Regions from separate parts of the Curtobacterium sp. MCSS17_007 genome, predicted to be linked through region 2. Evidence: predicted binding sites of a transcription regulator. Region 2 holds the regulator's gene; the other holds the start of a gene.

Region 1 (4,403 bases), 390 kb from region 2:
GGGGAGCGCGGCATCCGCGTGAACAGTGTCGCGCCCGGACCGATCTGGACGCCGCTCATCCCGTCGACCATGCCGCCGGAGGAGGTCGAGCAGTTCGGCAAGCAGTCGCCCCTCGGCCGCCCGGGGCAGCCGGCAGAGCTGGCACCCGTCTACGTGCTGCTCGCCAGCGACGACGGCAGCTACGTGTCCGGCGCCCGCGTCGCCGTGACCGGCGGCACGCCGATCCTCTGAACCCCCCAGCGACCACCACCACCAACCAGACAGGAGAACGAGTTGTACTTCCACAAGCAAGAGCTCCAGTTCAAGGCGACCCCGGACAAGCCCGACGCGATCTACGCCCGGAAGCTGCAGGAGGTGCTCGGCGGTCAGTACGGTGAGATCTCCGTCGCCCTGCAGTACCAGTTCCAGGCGTGGAACATGCACATCCCGGGCAAGTACCGGGACATGGTGTTCGGCATCGGCGCCGAGGAGATGGGCCACGTGGAGATGCTCGCGACGATGATCGCGCAGCTGCTCGAGAAGAGCCCGCTCGGGATCACCGAGGACGCGCTGCAGGACGACCCGACGGTCGCCGCGATCGTCGGCGGCACGGACGTGCAGCACGCCATCGTCGCCGGCGCCGGCGCGCGTCCGGTCGACAGCAACGGCAACCCCTGGCAGGGCTCGTACATCACCGCGTCCGGCAACCTGCTGGCCGACTTCACCGCCAACGAGAACGCCGAGATGCAGGGCCGCGTCCAGGCCGCCCGGCTTTACCACATGACCGACGACCACGGCGTGCGGGACCTGCTCTCGTTCCTCATCGCCCGCGACACCATGCACCAGAACATGTGGGCGACCGCCGCGGCCGAGCTCCGCGAGAAGGGTGTCGAGGGGTTCCCCGTGCCCAGCAACTTCCCGCAGTCGAAGGAGAACCAGGAGGTCAACTACCAGTACCTCAACTTCTCCGACGGCAAGGCGGCGGCCGACGGCCCGTGGGCGAGCGGTCCGTCGTTCGACGGCAAGGGCGAGTACTCGTACCACGACGGCCCCACCACCTCGGTGCCGATGCCGCCGCCCACACACCCGGACGTCCGTCTCTACGGCACGACCGAGATCCCCAACGTGGTCGAGAAGACCGCGGGGCTCGTGCAGGACACGTTCAACAAGGAGTGACGGTCCCGCCGGTCGGTCCCCTGAAGTGACCGCAGACGGACGGGAGGCCCGGTGCCAGCTGGCACCGGGCCTCCCGTCCGTCACGTGGTCACGCCGTCACGTCTCCGCACCGACCGTCGCCAGCGCGGCCGTGTCGTCGTCACGCGGTGCGCGCGTCGGCTCGAAGATGCCGGAGTAGAGGCGCACCGCGCTCCAGAGCGCGATGCACGCGACGGTCCCGGCCACGGCCGCGACCCAGGGCACGATCGCCACGTCGGTCCACGCCCGCGGAGCGACGACCCAGGTGAGGAAGCTGCCCACCGTGCTGCCACCGGCACCGAGCAGGGCGGCCGTCCGGCGATCGAGGCTCGTGACCACGAGGCCCGCGGTCACGACCACCACGGCGAGGAGCGCGTTGAGGACTGTCGTCACCGGCGCCCTCCGGACTACTCGGCGGAACCGCTGCCGACCGCGAGCTGCTGCGCCCCGCCACCGGTGGTGACGTCGATCTTGCGCGGCTTCGCGGACTCCTTGACCGGGATCGTGACGCTCAGCACGCCGTTGTCGTAGGCGGCGCTGATGCGCGCGGTGTCGAGGTGGTCACCGAGCGTCAGCTGTCGGACGAACGTGCCCGGCTGGCGCTCGCGCGTGAGCCACTGCGATCCCTCGGGGGCGCCGAGCGTGCGCTCCGCGCGGATGGTGAGCACCGAGCCGTCGACGTCGACGTCCACCGAGCCGGGGTCGATGCCCGGCAGGTCGACGTCGAGGACGTAGTGGTCACCGGTGCGGTAGAGATCCATCGGCATGGAGCGGGGAGCACCGGCGCCGGCACCGAGCAGGGAGCCGGCGAGTCGGTCGAGCTCGCGGAACGGGTCGAACTGCATCGTCATCGAGATCAACTCCTTCGTGGTCCTCGTTGAGTCCCCTCGACTCAACTGCCGTCCGTTCTAGCACTCTCCCCTCAGGAGTGCCAAGAAGCCGCTCGGAGACCGCTGGGAGTGCGCCCGTGCTGTCAGACGTCGCGGTGCGCGATCTCGCGGTGGAGGCGCTCGAGAGCGGGGAGCGCGGCGGCGAGGGCGTCCCGGTCCTCGCTCGACAGGCGTCCGAGTGCCTCGACGAGCACGGTCGTGGAGGCCTCGTCGTAGGCGGTGAGGCGTTCCTCGGCGAGGGGGGTGAGCCGGAGCTCCGTCCGTCGTCCGTCGCCGGGCGCGAGCCGGCGCTCGACGAGGCCCGCGAACTCCATCGCCGAGACGAGGTTGCTCACGGTCGACCGGGCGAGGCCCAGGCGCCGCGCCAGGGCCGAGGGAGTGGTGGTGCTGTCGGACAGGGCGCGCATCACCTCGACCTGGGCGTCCGGGACGTCGGGGAGGTCGGCGACGGCCCGGGAGGTCCGGAGGAGCGCTCGGCGGAAGGGGCCGATGCGGTCGCTGAGCCTGCGGGCCACCTGTGTCGTGGCGTCCGAGCCGTCCGTCCCCTGCACACACGGCAACCTAGCAGCGGTGGATGTTTGCAACAAAACCAATTCGGGAGCAAACTCGACTGCATGACCATCCAGACCTCCGTCGAGCACCCCGAGCCGCCCCAGGACCTGTCCGGCATCGTCGGCCACCGCTTCGTGTACACGTACGCCAACGGCTGGCAGTACGAGATGTACGTGAAGAACGCCACGACGATCGACTACCGCATCCACACCGGACACGTCGGTGGTCGCTGGGTCAAGGACCAGACCGTCGACCTCGTGGCGCTCGCCGCCGGCGTCTACAAGGTCTCCTGGAACGAGCCGACCGGCACGAGCGTCGTCGTCAACGTGCTCCCCGAGCAGCGCGTCCTGCACGGCACGATCTTCTTCCCGCGCTGGATCGAGCTCGACGGGTCGAAGACCGTGCTCTTCCAGAACGACCACCTGGACGAGATGCAGCGGTACCGCGACGAGGGCCCCACGTACCCGATCTACGTCGTACCGGAGTTCGCGCACATCACGCTGTTCGAGCACGTGGGCGAGGACGACGAGACCGTGGTCGACACCGCTCCCGGCGACCTGCCGGCCGGCTGGGCGGACCGGACGAACTGATGGCCGCCGCGCCACTGCGGGGCGTCGACCCCCGTACCACCCCGACCACGCTCGACCACGGCGGCCGCACGATCCGCGGCTGGCAGTGGGAGCCGGAGGACGGCGCCGCCGCCGACGCACCGGCCGTGCTGCTCGTCCACGGCTTCAGCGACAGCGCGCTCGGCGGGCACCAACTGTTCGTGCAGACCGCACGGCACCTGGTCGCCCGCGGCGCGGTCGTCCGCAGCCACGACCGGCTGGGCCAGGGCGTCAGTGACGGGGAGTTCGCCGACATCACGATCCGCGACGAGGTCGAGCAGGTCGTCGCCATGGTGCGGGCCGCGGACCGCGGGCAGGGCGTGCACGTCGTCGCGCACAGCCTCGGCGCGGTGGAGTCGGCGCTCGCCGCGGCGCGGGTGCCGTCGCTCGTCAGGACGCTCACGCTCTGGTCGCCCGCCGGTGTCGTCGTGGACGACATCACGAAGCACGACGAGATCCAGGGGCAGCCGCTCGCCCCGGTGCGGGAGCGCGGCTGGTTCGACTTCGGCGGGATGCCACTGGGCAGCGCCTTCATCGCCGACGTGCAGGACGACCTCGACGTGTACGGGCCGGTGTCGGGCTACCGTGGGCCGGCCGACGTGGTGCACGGCAGCGAGGACGCGATCGTGCCGGTGTCGTACGGGCGCCGCTACGCCGAACTCCTGCCGGGCGCGCGACTCACGGTCGTCGACGGTGCGGACCACGGCTGGTCGTCGGTCCCGTTCCGTGAGCGGCTCCTGGCGCTGCTCGACGAGCGCCTCGGCCTGTCCTGACGGTCGCCCCTTCCGCAACACGCAACGTGGGCGGCAGCACGCAGCGTCCTACCGCTGCGAGCAACCGCCCACGTTGCGTTCCGCGATCCGACCCGAGTCGGAGGGGTCGAGGCGTCAGCTGACCTGACCGGAACGGGCCCCCGACCAGAGGTCGACGTCGAGGACGCCGACCGAGTGCTCGTCGATGCGACGCAGCTCGTCCTCCGTGAAGGACAGGTTGCCGAGCGCCGCGACGTTCTGCTCGAGCTGCTCGACCCGCGACGCACCGATGACGAGCGAGGTCACCCGCTCGTCGCGCAGCGCCCAGGCGAGTGCGAGCTGCGCGAGGCTCTGGCCGCGCTCGGACGCGATGTCGTCCAACGCCCGGAGGTGCTCGACGACCTCGTCCGTCAGGGACCCGGCGTCGA
Region 2 (4,403 bases):
CCCACCGGGCGATCGCACGCACGACCTCGTCGAGCCGGTCGTTCGACTTCGGCAGCCGGAGGAGCACGAGCCGCACGTCGCGGAAGGCGTCCTCGAACGTCGCCGGGTGGTGGAAGCCCCGCCGGCCGAAGGTGCCCGCGTTCGCCGTGAGGGCGCGCTCTCCCACGAGCGAGTCCTGCACCACCCGGACGTCGCGCGCTCCGTCCACGGCGAGCAGCCCGAGGGTGAGCACGCCGTAGCGGTCGTCGACGACGGCGACCTCGCCGGGCTGGCGCAGCGCGTCGCCGTGCAGGAACGGTGCCTCGTCGAGCATGAAGCGGTCGGTGCCGTCGATCGCGACGATGTCCGGCTGGTCGCCGTCGCTGCGGCGCCGGAAGTGGTCTGCGAAGTCGAACGGCACCGCCCAAGGGTACCCAGTGGCCCCGAGCGAGCGTGCCGTGGTGGACATCCGCGGTATATCACCGACGCACCTGGTATCCCAAGGCTCTACGCTCGTGGTCAGCCGCTCCCACCGGGCGGGAAGACGAGCGCGAGAGGGGCCGATGTTCGCTTCGCCAGACGCCCAGCTGCGACCGCGGCTCCGCGACCAGGCGCGGGAACGCCTGCGGACCGAGATCATGGACGGCTCGCTCGCGCCGGGCACCCTGCTCGACGACGAGCAGCTCGCCCTGCGCCTCCGGTGCTCACGGACCCCGGTGCGCGAGGCACTGTCGGACCTCGCGCACCTCGGACTCGTCGAACTCCGCCCGAACCGGTACACGCGGGTGGTCGTCCCGCGGCACGAGGAGCTGCTGCCCACGCTGCAGGCGCTCGGACTGCTCTTCGGCGGGGTGGTCCGGACCGCCGTCCCCGGCATGGACGACCGTGCGCGGTCCGTGCTCTTCCGACGCCTCGGGCTCCTGCTCGACTGCATGGGTGACCCGCTGTGGACCACGAGCCGGGGGGACGCCCTCTCGCCGATCTACCGCTCCCTCATCGCTGCGTGCGAGAACCCGGTGCTCGCCGCCGTCCTCGAGAGCGCCACGGACGGGCTGACCTACCGGCTCCGGCACGACGCCGTGCGGAACGCGCTGCCGTGGGAGCAGATCCGCAACGGTCTGGTCGCGCTCCGGATCGCGATCGACTGCCGGGACGGCCGCCTCGCCGAGCGGGCGACGTGGACGATCCACCAACTGCCCGACCCGGACCGGAAGGAGCGCTGAGGTGTGCGTGGAATGCCTGCGCGCCGTCGTCCGGGACGTCCGCGCCCGACGACTGACATCCTGTCGGCCACCGGACGAGCGAGCCCAGCCCCCTCGCTGCACCGCCGCGGACGGGACGACTGAGCTGCGGGACGACCTGCCCTGGCCGTGGTGAGTCCGGCCGGCGTCAGCGCTCGGGCCGGTACAGCACGACCGCCGTGTTCCGCTGCGGTCGCATCCCGGCACGCAGCGACACCGCGGCACCCGTCGTCGTCGCCGCGAACACCCGCGCGCCCGGCCGGTTGATCATCTGGTCGGCGAGGGCACGCTCGAGCTCCCGCACGCGGTCGCGCAGCGCCTTGTTCTCGTTCTCGAGGTCGAGCACCCGTCGGATCCCCTCGAGCGACACGCCCTCGCTGCCGAGTCGGGCGATCTCGCGCAGCTGCGCCACGTCGCGCATCGAGTAGCGGCGGGAACCTCCGCGGGTGCGGCCGGGGACGACCAGGCCGAGCCGGTCGTACTGCCGCAGCGTCTGCGGGTGCATCTCAGCGAGCTCCGCCGCCGTCGCGATGGCGAAGACGGGCGAGTTCTCGTCCATGTCGGTCATGACGCGTCCCTTCCGTCGTCCTCGTGGTCCTGGGAGACAGTCTGGAGGCCCGGTGACGGTTCCTGACGGAGCCGCACCGAGCCTCCAGACCGGTCTTGGTGTTGGTCGCGCAGCGCTAGCTGCGTGCCTTGGCGAGCAGGTCCTCGCGCGGGTCCTCGTCGGGCAGGGCGGCGCGGAGCGCCTCGACGGCCTCGCGCTGCTTGTCCGACAGGTGCGACGGCACCGCGACCTGGACGGTCGCGAGCAGGTCGCCCGTGCCGTTCTTCGTCGTGACACCGCGGCCCTTCACGCGCAGGACGCGACCCGACGGGGTGCCGGGAGCGACCTTGAGCTTCACCGGGTCGCCACCGAGGGTGGGGACCTGGATGGTCGCGCCGAGTGCCGCCTCGGCGAACGTCACGGGGACGTCCACGCGGAGGTGCTGCCCGTCGCGCTCGAACACCGGGTGCTTGCGGACGCTGACGGTGACCACGAGGTCACCGGCCTCGCCGCCGTCCGGGCTCGACTCGCCGCGGCCGCGCAGGCGGATCTTCTGCCCGTCCGCCACACCAGCCGGGATGCGGACGTTCACCGGTCGGCCGTTGCCCTGCGACAGTTTGACGGTGTCGCCGGCGATCGCGGTGGTGAAGTCGAGGGTCGTCGACGCCGTGACGTCGCGCCCCTTCGTCGGTCCTCCGAACCCGCGGAAACCGCCGGTGGGCTGGCCGAAGCCCTGACCGCCGCCGAACATCCCGCCGAGGATGTCCTCGAAGCCGCCGGCACCACCACGGGCACCGCCCTGGCCGAAGCGGACACGCTGCCCGCCCTGTTGGCCGAACATCCCACCGAAGACGTCCTCGAACCCGCCGCCCTGGCCCGGGCCACCCGCGGTGAAGCGGGCGCCCGACCCCATGGCGCGGACCTGGTCGTACTCGGCACGCTGCTCCTTGTCGGAGAGCACGGAGTACGCCTCGCTGATCTCCTTGAAGCGGGCCTCGGCGGCCGCGTCACCCGGGTTGGAGTCCGGGTGGAACTGCCGCGCGAGTTTCCGGTAGGTCTTCTTCAGCTCAGCGTCGCTCGCCGTCTTGTCGACGCCGAGGACCTTGTAGAAGTCCTTGTCGAACCAGTCCTGACTGGCCATGAATCCCTACCTCCTTCCCGCGATCAGGCCGGGACCGCCACGGCGACCTTGGCCGCCCGGAGCACCCGCTCGCCGAGCTTGTAGCCCGGCTCGACGACGTCCGCCACGGTCTGGCCGGTCGCACCCGGCGTCGGGAGCTGCACGATCGCCTCGTGCACGTTCGGGTCGAAGGGCTCGCCCTTCTCACCGATCTGCTCCAGCTTGAACTTGCCGAAGCCGCCGCGGATCTTCTGCGCGATGACCTGCATGGGGCCCTCGGCGAGGTCGCCGTGTGCCTCCGCGCGGGTCAGGTCGTCGAGTGCGGGCAGCAGGGCCCGGACGACCTCGGCGATGACGGCGTCGCGGTTCGCCTCGCGGTCGCGCTCGACGCGCTTCCGGAAGTTCACCAGCTCGGCCTGCGCGCGGAGCATGTCGGCACGCATGTCGGCGACGAGGTCGCGGTCGGCCTGGCTCAGCTTGTCCTCTTCGATGCCGCGGGCGGCGTCGTCGAGCAGCGCCTGGTCCTCCGGGGAGAGGTCGTTCGCTTCGTCAGCCTGCGGGCCGCCGGCGGCGGGGCCGTCCGTGGGGAGTTCCACGTCCGGCCCCTCCGCCTCGATGAGGTCCTCGGGCTCCTGCGCGTTGGTCGCGTCGCCCTCGACCTGGGGCTCGCGGTCCTCGGGCACGTTGTCCTGGGGGTCCGTCATCGTTACTTCTTGTCCTTGTCGTCCTCGTCGTCCACGACCTCGGCGTCGACGATGTCCTCGTCGTCAGCCTGCTGCTGGCCCTGGTCACCGGTCGGCTGCTCGCCGCCGGCCGCCGGAGCGTCCTGCTGCGCGTAGATCGCCTGGCCGAGCTTGCCCTGCGACTCGTTGAGCTTGTCGAACGCGGTCTTCACGGCCTCGTCGTCGTCACCCGCGAGGGCCGACTTGAGGGAGTCGACGTCCGCCTGCACCTCGGACTTGACGTCCGCGGGGAGCTTCTCGTCGTTCTCCTTGATGAGCTTCTCGATCGAGTAGACGAGCTGCTCGGCCTGGTTGCGACGCTCGTTGGCCTCGCGGCGGGCCTTGTCCTCGGCCGCGTGCTCCTCGGCCTCGCGGACCATGCGCTCGATGTCCTCCTTCGGCAGCGACGAGCCGCCGGAGATGACCATCGACTGCTCCTTGCCGGTGCCCTTGTCCTTCGCGGACACGTGCACGATGCCGTTCGCGTCGATGTCGAACGTGACCTCGACCTGCGGAACACCACGGGGAGCCGGAGCGATGCCGGTCAACTCGAAGGTGCCGAGCGGCTTGTTGTCGCGGGTGAACTCACGCTCGCCCTGGAAGACCTGGATCGCGACCGACGGCTGGTTGTCGTCGGCGGTCGTGAAGGTCTCGCTGCGCTTGGTCGGGATCGCGGTGTTGCGGTCGATGAGCTTCGTCATCAGGCCGCCCTTGGTCTCGATGCCGAGGGACAGCGGGGTGACGTCGATGAGCAGGACGTCCTTGCGCTCGCCCTTCAGGACACCGGCCTGCAG

The links. Region 2 encodes HspR, which represses chaperone genes until heat shock. Its sites were predicted from a motif close to AAGTTGAGTCNNNNNGACTCAACTT; they were not measured.
Region 1: the regulator HspR is predicted to act here: its motif matches at 2,048-2,072, upstream of DEJ22_RS00155 (Hsp20/alpha crystallin family protein).

What each region holds. Positions count from the first base shown of each region.
Region 1 is NZ_CP126257.1:29,647-34,049, forward strand. Features, by position in the region: gene DEJ22_RS00140 (SDR family oxidoreductase) at 1-231, shown strand, start outside; gene DEJ22_RS00145 (manganese catalase) at 274-1,155, shown strand; gene DEJ22_RS00150 (hypothetical protein) at 1,252-1,566, opposite strand; gene DEJ22_RS00155 (Hsp20/alpha crystallin family protein) at 1,581-2,024, opposite strand; gene DEJ22_RS00160 (MarR family winged helix-turn-helix transcriptional regulator) at 2,147-2,614, opposite strand; gene DEJ22_RS00165 (phenolic acid decarboxylase) at 2,678-3,205, shown strand; gene DEJ22_RS00170 (alpha/beta hydrolase) at 3,205-3,996, shown strand; gene mgrA (L-glyceraldehyde 3-phosphate reductase) at 4,111-4,403, opposite strand, start outside.
Region 2 is NZ_CP126257.1:422,895-427,297, reverse strand. Features, by position in the region: gene DEJ22_RS02115 (class I SAM-dependent methyltransferase) at 1-400, opposite strand, end outside; gene DEJ22_RS02110 (GntR family transcriptional regulator) at 543-1,202, shown strand; gene DEJ22_RS02105 (heat shock protein transcriptional repressor HspR) at 1,369-1,779, opposite strand; gene DEJ22_RS02100 (DnaJ C-terminal domain-containing protein) at 1,904-2,908, opposite strand; gene DEJ22_RS02095 (nucleotide exchange factor GrpE) at 2,932-3,591, opposite strand; gene dnaK (molecular chaperone DnaK) at 3,594-4,403, opposite strand, start outside.